One region of the Paenibacillus sp. FSL W7-1279 genome, then DNA from elsewhere that is predicted to be linked to it. Evidence: riboswitches for the same ligand, from Rfam matches in the RefSeq annotation. Region 1 holds a riboswitch; the other holds the start of a gene.
What was found. Region 1 has a riboswitch for cyclic di-AMP ahead of ehuB (ectoine/hydroxyectoine ABC transporter substrate-binding protein EhuB). Riboswitches for the same ligand answer to the same signal wherever they lie in the genome.
Positions count from the first base shown of each region.

Region 2: it holds a riboswitch for cyclic di-AMP, as region 1 does, so the genes downstream of both, MKY82_RS00145 (G5 domain-containing protein) here and ehuB (ectoine/hydroxyectoine ABC transporter substrate-binding protein EhuB) in region 1, are expected to answer to the same signal.

Region 1 is NZ_CP150215.1:6,546,173-6,550,877, reverse strand. Features, by position in the region: gene MKY82_RS29805 (flavin reductase family protein) at 1-92, shown strand, start outside; gene MKY82_RS29800 (SDR family NAD(P)-dependent oxidoreductase) at 280-1,023, shown strand; gene MKY82_RS29795 (exosporium glycoprotein BclB-related protein) at 1,081-1,980, opposite strand; cyclic di-AMP (ydaO/yuaA leader) riboswitch at 2,481-2,626, shown strand; gene ehuB (ectoine/hydroxyectoine ABC transporter substrate-binding protein EhuB) at 3,004-3,837, shown strand; gene ehuC (ectoine/hydroxyectoine ABC transporter permease subunit EhuC) at 3,839-4,492, shown strand; gene ehuD (ectoine/hydroxyectoine ABC transporter permease subunit EhuD) at 4,495-4,705, shown strand, end outside.
Region 2 is NZ_CP150215.1:28,489-33,193, forward strand. Features, by position in the region: gene MKY82_RS00135 (HD domain-containing protein) at 1-942, shown strand, start outside; gene MKY82_RS00140 (TatD family hydrolase) at 1,039-1,803, shown strand; cyclic di-AMP (ydaO/yuaA leader) riboswitch at 2,009-2,223, shown strand; gene MKY82_RS00145 (G5 domain-containing protein) at 2,495-3,682, shown strand; gene rnmV (ribonuclease M5) at 3,868-4,419, shown strand; gene rsmA (16S rRNA (adenine(1518)-N(6)/adenine(1519)-N(6))-dimethyltransferase RsmA) at 4,416-4,705, shown strand, end outside.

The DNA.
Region 1 (4,705 bases):
TTGACGCTGCCAAGTTGAAGCCTGTCAGCCGTATGGCGGGAAACATCTATTCTGCACTGGGAGAGATGTTTACGATCGAGCGGCCGGTATAACAACGGACGGGCGGATAAAAAGGTTAGGACGCAGCGAATATCAAGTTATGAATTCATATGCCGTCATTCGATACTACGTAGGTTTAAGAAAGAAAAGGGGCTTGTGGAATATCATGCCTGAAGTATGCAAACTCTACATGAATGTGGAGCTGATATGATGAATTCACAAAATAGGAGTGGTCGACAAATGAAGTTTGAATCCAAGGTTGTCATTGTGACGGGAGGCGCCAGCGGGATCGGCGAAGCAGCGGTAAGGCTTTTTGTGGAAGAGGGAGCCAAGGTTGTTATCGCTGATTATTCGGACCGGGGACAAGCAGTTTCCGATGAATTAAGAGGGGCAGGCTTTGAAACGCTGTTCGTTAAAACGGATGTAACCCAAGAACAGGAAGTTGCAAATATGGTGAAGCAGACGGTTGAGCATTTTGGCCGTGTCGATGTATTGTTCGCCAATGCAGGCATTGCTCATGATGCTCCTGCCGATCAGTTGTCGATGGACAACTGGCAAAGAACGATTGATATTAATCTGACAGGAGTGTTCCTGTGCGATAAATATGTAATCCAGCAAATGTTATCCCAAGGAACCGGAGGGGCGATCGTAAACTGCGGCTCAATCCATAGCCATGTCGGAAAAGCGGGCGTTACCGCCTATGCTTCCGCTAAGGGAGGCGTTAAGCTGTTAACCCAGTCGATGAGCGCAGATTATGCTCCTAAAGGGATCCGGGTTAATGCCGTATGTCCGGGATATATCGATACTCCTCTTATTCAGGGAAGAACGGAAGCGATCACCCAGCACCTGGTCGGCCTTCATCCGATGGGCCGCTTGGGACAGCCGGAAGAAGTAGCCAAAGCCGTGTTGTTCCTCGCCAGTGAAGATGCGTCCTTCATTACAGGCACGAGCTTGCTGGTGGATGGCGGATATACAGCCGTGTAAATAAAGCAAAGCCCCGATATAAAATCGGGGCTTTTTGTTGCAGGTGGAAAACGAAACTTATATAATGCTGACACCAGCGCTGCCGTAACCTGCCACTGCAGTGACAAGTGTTGCGCCAGCTGCGGTTGCCGAGAATACCATTAACAGGCGTGTATTGGCCGGCACCGGAATAGCCAGGCCTTCTACGAAGCCGTTGCTTACCGTACCGAGAGCGAGAACGCCCGTAAGAGGCGGAGCCAGCGTAACAAGAGCGCCTGGTACCGGTGCGAAAATGTTGCTTGTAGCCGGCGCACTGTACAGTTGTGCTGTAATTGTAACGGTAGTTCCCAGCAGGGAAAGCGCCACAGTAGTGCTAAAGGTAGCGGAGATGCCAGTGATGGTACCGGCTCGTGGCGTGTTAAACGCCATGTTAAGCAGAGTTCCAGCGGCTCCAGTGAGGTCAATCGTACCGCCAGCCAGCGTAAACGTATTGGCCGAGTTACCAAATCCTACGAGACCAACGGATCCGACTAATCCGCCTAAAACGGTGGTCAGAGCAAGCGGTATGCCGGATGCGAATGGGATGATGGCTCCTCCGGCGGCTGCTCCTGTAGCCCCTGTTGCCCCAGTAGCTCCAGTAGCTCCAGTAGGTCCCGCAGGTCCGACAGGTCCAACAGGCCCGACAGGTCCAGCAGGTCCAGCAGGTCCTGCAATACCAGTTGTCGGTCCGGCAGGTCCCACAGGCCCGATAGGTCCGACCGGTCCAACCGGTCCGATAGGACCCTGAGGACCTACAGGTCCACGGATAGCTCTTGGGCATCGACGCTTTTTAACAATACAAGCATGGTCTTTACGACCTCCGTGGCCTTTATGATCACCATGACCATGAGACGGGCAATGCTTTTTCTTCGCATGAATGACTTTTTTCTCTATTTTTTTAAGAGCACACAATTTTCTCTTTCTAGAAGAACGTTCCAAATGAAGCACCTCCTTTAGATTTGTTCTATACTACGCAAATACTCTCGGTACGGCATGGGTTAATAGCGCATAAATGATAGATAAACACCTATAATTTCCAGAATGTACGCTAGCCTCGGAGGCATTCATCTATTGACGAATAGCAAAACTATAGGATGAATTTCGGATTTCCCTACGATATTCATAGGCTCGGTACGCAGCGGTTCAAAAAAAAAAATTTGCGCCGTATTTACGCCGTAAATGTGTGGGGAAAGCTTTCACAATCCGAATGTAATTCATGGCATAAACGATCCACCACATGAATGAGTAAGGGAGGCATGGCAAATGCCTGCTATATAGCGAAAAATGAGACTGGAATAAAATTACTGCATCGTTGGGGGAGAGGCTTGAATGAGGCATTTTTCATGCTTGTCATAGGCCCTGGAAGAGCGGAACTTCCGCCTCTGAATTTCCAGAAAAAGCGGTTAAAGGGGTTTGACTTTTCCTGAAGTTCCCTTTATCATGGACACACGCTTAGTTTCCGGCATACATTTTCCGGAAAGCGGGGGAACCAGTTTCATCAGGGGCGAGTCACTTGGAATCACGAGTGTAGGGTACCATCTTACCCGAGTCCGTCAGCTAACCTCGTCAGCAGTGGATGGGTCTTGCATACATAATGGATGTTCATAACAAAGGCCCTTAATTCTCTTTAGGGGCCTTTTCTCTATTTTTTGACCCCCTGCTGGCGGAGCTATGTCTAGATCCCCTGTTTGGTGGTCTTTTTGTATTCTGCTAAAGAGGAGGGGCAAGGCCTGCAAATGTTTAACCAAAACCAATTAAATCGGTCAGATGGCATTGGGTTTAAGCGTGGAAGGAGATGGATGAATCATCTTCCCTGAAGGTCCGACCCATGCAAGGTATCTGAATATGCTTAAATCCTAGTTAACATATGTGTTAACATGGATAATTTCAACATGCCATTTTTAAGAATACCAAAGTCATAATGAAAGGTTGTGGGAAGTTTTGAAGAGAGTGGTTGTACTGATGTTGTCATTGATTATGGGGGTGTCGCTTGCGGCTTGCGGCGACAAAGGGAGTACATTGGAGCAAGCCATTGAGCAGGGGTATATCACCGTGGGATTTGCGAATGAGAAGCCTTATGCCTATAAAGAGGCCAACGGGGAGCTGACAGGAGAAGCGGTTGAGATTGCGAGGGTTATTTTGGAGCGGCTTGGCATCAAGGAAATGAGGGGAGAGCTTACGGAATTCGGATCGCTGGTTGCCGGACTGCAGGCCGAGCGGTTTGATCTAATTACCGCAGGCATGTTCATTAATCCGGATCGCTGCTCTGCCGTATTGTTTGCTAATCCGGAGTACAGCATCGGGGAAGCCATTGCGGTGAAGCAAGGGAATCCGCTGGGACTCGGAAGTTATGAGGATATTGCCAATCATGACCAAGCTAAAGTCGCCGTTATGACCGGTGCGGTCGAAATCGGCTACATGGAAAAGTCCGGTATTCCTACGGACCGGATTGTGCAGGTCCCCGATCAAGCCTCGGCCATTAGCGCCCTTCAGGCAGACCGGGTGCATGCAATTACCATGACGGGGCCGTCCCTGCAGGCGATGCTGGATTCGGCCAGCGACGACAGCATCGAACGCGTGGCTGATTTCGAGCAGCCGGTCATCGACGGCGAAAGCGTTCGCGGTTATGGAGCTACGGCTTTCCGCCAAGCGGATACCGAGTTCCAGGAGGCTTATAATGCGGAGCTTCAAAAAATGAAGGAGTCGGGCGAGCTGCTGGAAATTTTGCAGAAGTTCGGGTTCACAGAAGAAGAGCTCCCGGGCGAGATGACGGCCGCTGCCCTTTGCGGGGAATAGCATGCCGAATTCGTGGATTGATTTTCTCCCTACGCTGTTGAAAGGGGCGGAGATCACGATTGTAGTTGCTTTCTTTTCAGCCATTCTTGCGGTCGTGATGTCCTTTGCAGCCGGGTTATGCCGACTGTCGAAGCTGTGGATCATTCGCACGTTGACAGCCGGGTACGTGGAAGTCTTTCGGGGGACCTCCTTGCTGGTGCAGCTGTTCTGGTTGTATTTCGCCCTTCCGTTCATCGGCGTCGAGCTTCCGAAAATGCTGGCTGCGATCCTCGCGATCGGGCTGAACTTCGGCGCATACGGCTCGGAAATCGTTCGCAGCGCCGTGTTGGCCGTTCCGAAAGGACAATGGGAAGCCGCTGTAGCGCTTAATCTGAAGCCTTGGCAAAGACTGTGGAATGTCATATTGCCTCAAGCGTCCCTGCGAATGCTTCCCCCTTTCGGGAATCAGCTTGTGGAGCTCATCAAATCCACCTCACTGGTTTATTTCATCACGATGGCGGATTTAACGTATCAGGCGATGGTGCTCCGCAATAATTACATCTCCTGGACGACCGAGATTCTGGTGCTGCTGCTCCTCATGTATTTTGTCATTGCTACGCTCGTTTCGCTGGCAGTTCGACTGCTGGAGCGTAAATGGACAGCGGGGAGGTTATAGTCATGTGGGATTGGAACTATGTATGGGATATCCTGCCCCAGCTCTTGAGTGCATTAAAAATGACGGTATGGGTGACGATCTGCGCTTTCGCGGTGGCATTGATCATCGGATTGCTGCTTGCTTTTGCAGCGCGGAGTCGGTTTAAGGTGCTGTCACTAATAACCAAAGGAATGATCGAATTCATTCGCAATACACCGCTGCTGGTGCAGGTCT
Region 2 (4,705 bases), 980 kb from region 1:
AATCACGAGGATTGGACATGCCGGATCCTGCTTGGGGATACTTGCGTCAATCAGGTACTGCGGGAGCTTGGAGCGGATTTCCCCGAGAAAGTGGCTTCGGTTATTAACAAAACCTACGACAAGCCGATTGTGATAAACCTGGTCACTAGTCCGCTGGATGCAGACCGGATGGATTATTTGTTAAGGGATGCGTATTATACGGGAGTCAATTACGGAACGATTGATATTGACCGGATCTTGCGGATGCTGCGGCCGTACCGGGATCGGGTCGTCGTGAAGGAATCGGGTATGCATGCCGTAGAGGATTACCTGATGTCAAGGTATCAGATGTACTGGCAGGTGTATTTTCATCCTGTCACCCGAAGCTCCGAAATTATCCTGCGCCAAATTTTCCGCCGGGCCAAGGAACTGCATGACCGTGGATATGCTTTTCGTTTCATGATCGAACCGCTTCCTGCGTTGTTTTCGGGGAATATCGGGGTGAATCAATATCTGCGCCTTGATGAAGCTCTGATCCAAACGGCCTTTCTGCAATGGACGGAGGAGGAAGATCCTCTTCTTAGCGAATTATGCGGCCGTTTCATGCACCGAAAGCTCTACAAATATGTAGAAATCGACAACATCGATCTGGAGACCATCGACGGGATACGCCACGCATTCAGTGCCGTGGGATTGCATCCGGAATATGACCTGGAGATTGATTTTCCAACGGATCTTCCTTATGATAAGGTTCATTCCGATATGCCGCTTAACGAGAAGCAAATCCTGCTTCTGGATCGGCATGATGAGCTGAAGGAAATCTCGGAGGTATCCGATATTGTACGCTCGATCAGCGGCATTCATAAAGGACGGTACCACCTTTATTATCCGGAGGAGAAGGTAAGTCCGCTGCTGGCTCAAATGCCGGAGAAGATAGCCAGTGTTTTCAAACAACAACATTAGCTAGGTAGAATACAGGAACATTTGGTTTATCTGCAATTTACCCAGCTAATGGAAGATATACGACACAGAAACGACAGGAAGGAGAGTGTGGATTTTATGTTGTTCGACACGCACACTCATATGGATGCTCCCCAATTCGACGAAGACCGGGAAGAGGCAATCCAGCGGGCACTCGAAGCCGGTGTGACCCGGATGATCAATATTGGATTTAACCGGGAGACGATTCCGACTACGATGAAGCTGGCAGAAACTTATGATTTTATATATGCAGCGGTAGGCTGGCATCCTGTAGACGCCATTACCATGGAGGATCAGGACCTGGATTGGATCGCCTCTTTGTGCAGTCACGAGAAAGTGGTGGCTATAGGAGAGATCGGTTTGGACTATTATTGGGATACGTCTCCGAAAGAAGTTCAGCACCGAGTGCTTCGGCGTCAGATCGGACTGGCCCGGGAATTGAACATGCCGATTGTCATTCATAATCGGGATGCGCATGAAGATATCGTGAGAATTTTGCGCGAGGAAAAAGCCTCCGAGGTGGGCGGTGTCATGCATTCCTTCTCCGGAAGCTGGGAAACGGCCAAAATATGTCTCGATATGGGATTCCATATTTCGTTTGGCGGGCCGATTACCTTCAAAAATGCAAAGCAGCCCAAAGAGGTTTTGGCGCAGGTTCCGCTTGATCGATTATTGATCGAAACGGACTCCCCTTACCTAACACCTCATCCCTTCCGCGGGAAACGAAATGAGACCGCTTATGTAAAATTGGTGGCGGAGGCGGCAGCCGAAATTAGAGGGTTGTCCTATGAGGAATTGGCCCAAATTACCACCCAAAATGCGCTGGAACGATTTGGTATTTAACGAAAACGAGAGCAAAAGCGATGAAAAAGGGAGCATTTTCGATTAATTAAAGTTTTTTAATCAGAAAAGGCGTTGATATTACAATATTTTAACCTTTTACATGAGAAAATGTGGTTGAATGTTGCTTTACAACCTGCATACAAACAGGATATCATCTTTTCAGTGATAAGAAGCTGCGATGTGCAGATCGCGGCCGAATATTTCATGAACCGTCTCGCTTAATCTCCGAAATTTTGGGGAACGGGGGAACCGATACCGCCGTGCATACTGGTCTGAATGCGCGCAGCTGTATTTGATTTCTTTTTCGGGTCTTTGGGGTGAATTTGAAGGATCTCGCCATGAGCGGGTATCCGGATCTAGGGCGTCTCTCTTACGTCCGAACCCGACAGCTAACTCCGTAAGCGAAATAAGAGGGGAATTCTCGTGCATACCATTTCCATGATTCTAATCATCAGGAAGCCACGTTAGAGCCTCTAGTACTCTTTCAATGGCTTTCTTTTATTTTTGAATAATGGAGAGGGGATCATCATACTCTTGGTAAACAAGGGGTGGTGGTACATGGACGGAAAGACGGGAATTGACGCAGGGTGTAGATAGATAGCAGGGCGCCTTGTGAGAAAAATTGCTATAGTCACGTCAAATGCATTCATGCGTTTACCTAGACGGCGGGACTATGAAGGAGGATGGAATAGTGGGCATTTTTCAACCTGAAGAAACCCATGAATCACAATCATCCAGCATGTCTTACGCATTGAGATGGAAGCATGACAATTTGCGTCAACTGATGTTGCTCGGTGCCATGGGTGCCGTTACGGTATCACTTCTCATATCGTTGGTCGTACATGATCAGGCAGGCAAGGAGGTTCAGCTTGTCGTCGATGGTCGTGTCACCACAGTAGAAACACGTGGATCATTGCTGCAGGAATTGCTGGATGAGCAAGCGATCACGTTGAGTCCTCAGGATCAGATTTCGATGCCTTTAAACGGCGCGATCCAGGATGGAGACCGGATCATCATTGACCGGGCAATTCCAGTCAAAGTTACAGTAGGCAGCACAACCAAAACCATATTTACATCCCAGGATACGGTTGATCATGTACTTAAAGAGGCTGGTATTACGATCCAGGGTGAAGATATAGTACAACCGGCACAGAACACGAAGCTGACCAGCAATATGAATATCGATGTCGTTCGCGTCACGAAACAAAAAGTTAAAGAGACGGAGGATCGCAGTTTCCGCGTGATCAAAACAGCCGACCCATCGCTTGAGAGAGGGGATAACCGCGTTATTCAGCGGGGCGAGCCTGGTCTCATGGTGAACCATTATGAGAAGGTCTACCACAATGGCAAGCTGGTTTCCAAGACGAAGGTCTCCCAAGAGATTGAACGCAGAACGAAGGATAAAATCATTGCTGTTGGCACGAAAAAAGTAGAGAAGCCTGTCATCGTTCAGGCGGCAGCCACCGATGTAAAGGCTAAACCGGCTAAATTGTCCGGCACGAAAAAAGTAACGACCGCCAAGGCTGTCGAGAACAACGTGGTTTCTCGGGCAGGCGTTGATTTTAAATACAGCAAGGTATTGAACAACGTGTCGATGACGGCGTATTCCGCTGAGCAGCAGGGAATCGGTACACGCACTGCATCCGGTACACGCGTTACAGAAGGACGCACCATCGCCGTTGATCCTAACATCATCCCGATCGGCTGGTGGGTCTATATCGAAGGCATTGGCTTCCGTCGTGCAGAAGATACGGGCGGTGCCATCAAAGGCAACAAAATCGATGTGTATTATGATTCACTGAAATCGGCCATAAACTTCGGCCGGAAGAGCGGCCGCACCGTTTACGTGATCGGTCCGGTTAAACCTGAATTGAACTAGACGCATGAATTCCAATTTACAATACCATTCTAATGCTATACTATTTAGCTTATAATATATAATGATGAAGAAGAGGGAATATTTCCTCTTCTTTTGTTTTGTTAAGAACGGAGTATATAGGGCTAAGTTGGTAGAACCTAGAGGTTGTACAAGCCTGTTTTCTTGGGAAGGAAGAGAACAAACGCATGATTAAAGAAGTGATTGTTGTGGAAGGCAGAGACGATACCGTTGCCATTAAACGGGCCGTAGAAGCGGATACGATCGAAACGGGCGGCTCAGCGATCAATAAACAAATCCTGAAACGCATAGCGCTTGCTCAGGAGCGCAGAGGCGTTATTATATTAACCGATCCTGACCATGCAGGGGAGCGGATCCGCAAAATTGTGGATCAGGGTGTCCCTGGCTGCAAGCATGCCTTTATTCCGGAAGCGGATGCTACCCGCAAAGGGGATATCGGCGTAGAGAATGCCTCGCCAGAAGCGATACGGCGTGCGCTGGAGCGGGTACATACCTCCTTTGAGGGCGGAGAGAGCCTGATCAGTCTGGAGGACATGCTGGAGGCAGGATTATCAGCCCATCCGGAGGCTGCTGCAAGGCGTATGACGATGGGAAACCTGCTCGGGATCGGATATTGCAACAGCAAGCAATTCCATAAACGATTGGCCATGTTTCAAATATCGCGGGAAGAATTTCTGGCCGCACTTTCACAGCTGGAAGAAGGGGGCGTAAGCCAATGAATCGGATCGAGGATATATCAACACCAAGACGGACGAAGGAGATCATCTCACGGCATGGATTCTCCTTCAAGAAGAGTCTGGGTCAAAACTTTCTCATCGATCAGAATATATTGTATAAAATCGTGGAGGCTGCAGGACTGGATGAAGATAAGGGAGCGCTTGAGATCGGTCCTGGGATCGGTGCGTTAACCGAGAAGCTGGCACAGACGGCAGGAACCGTCACCGCGGTCGAAATTGATCAGCGCCTGATTCCCATCTTGCGGGAGGTCCTGGAGCCCTATGAGAA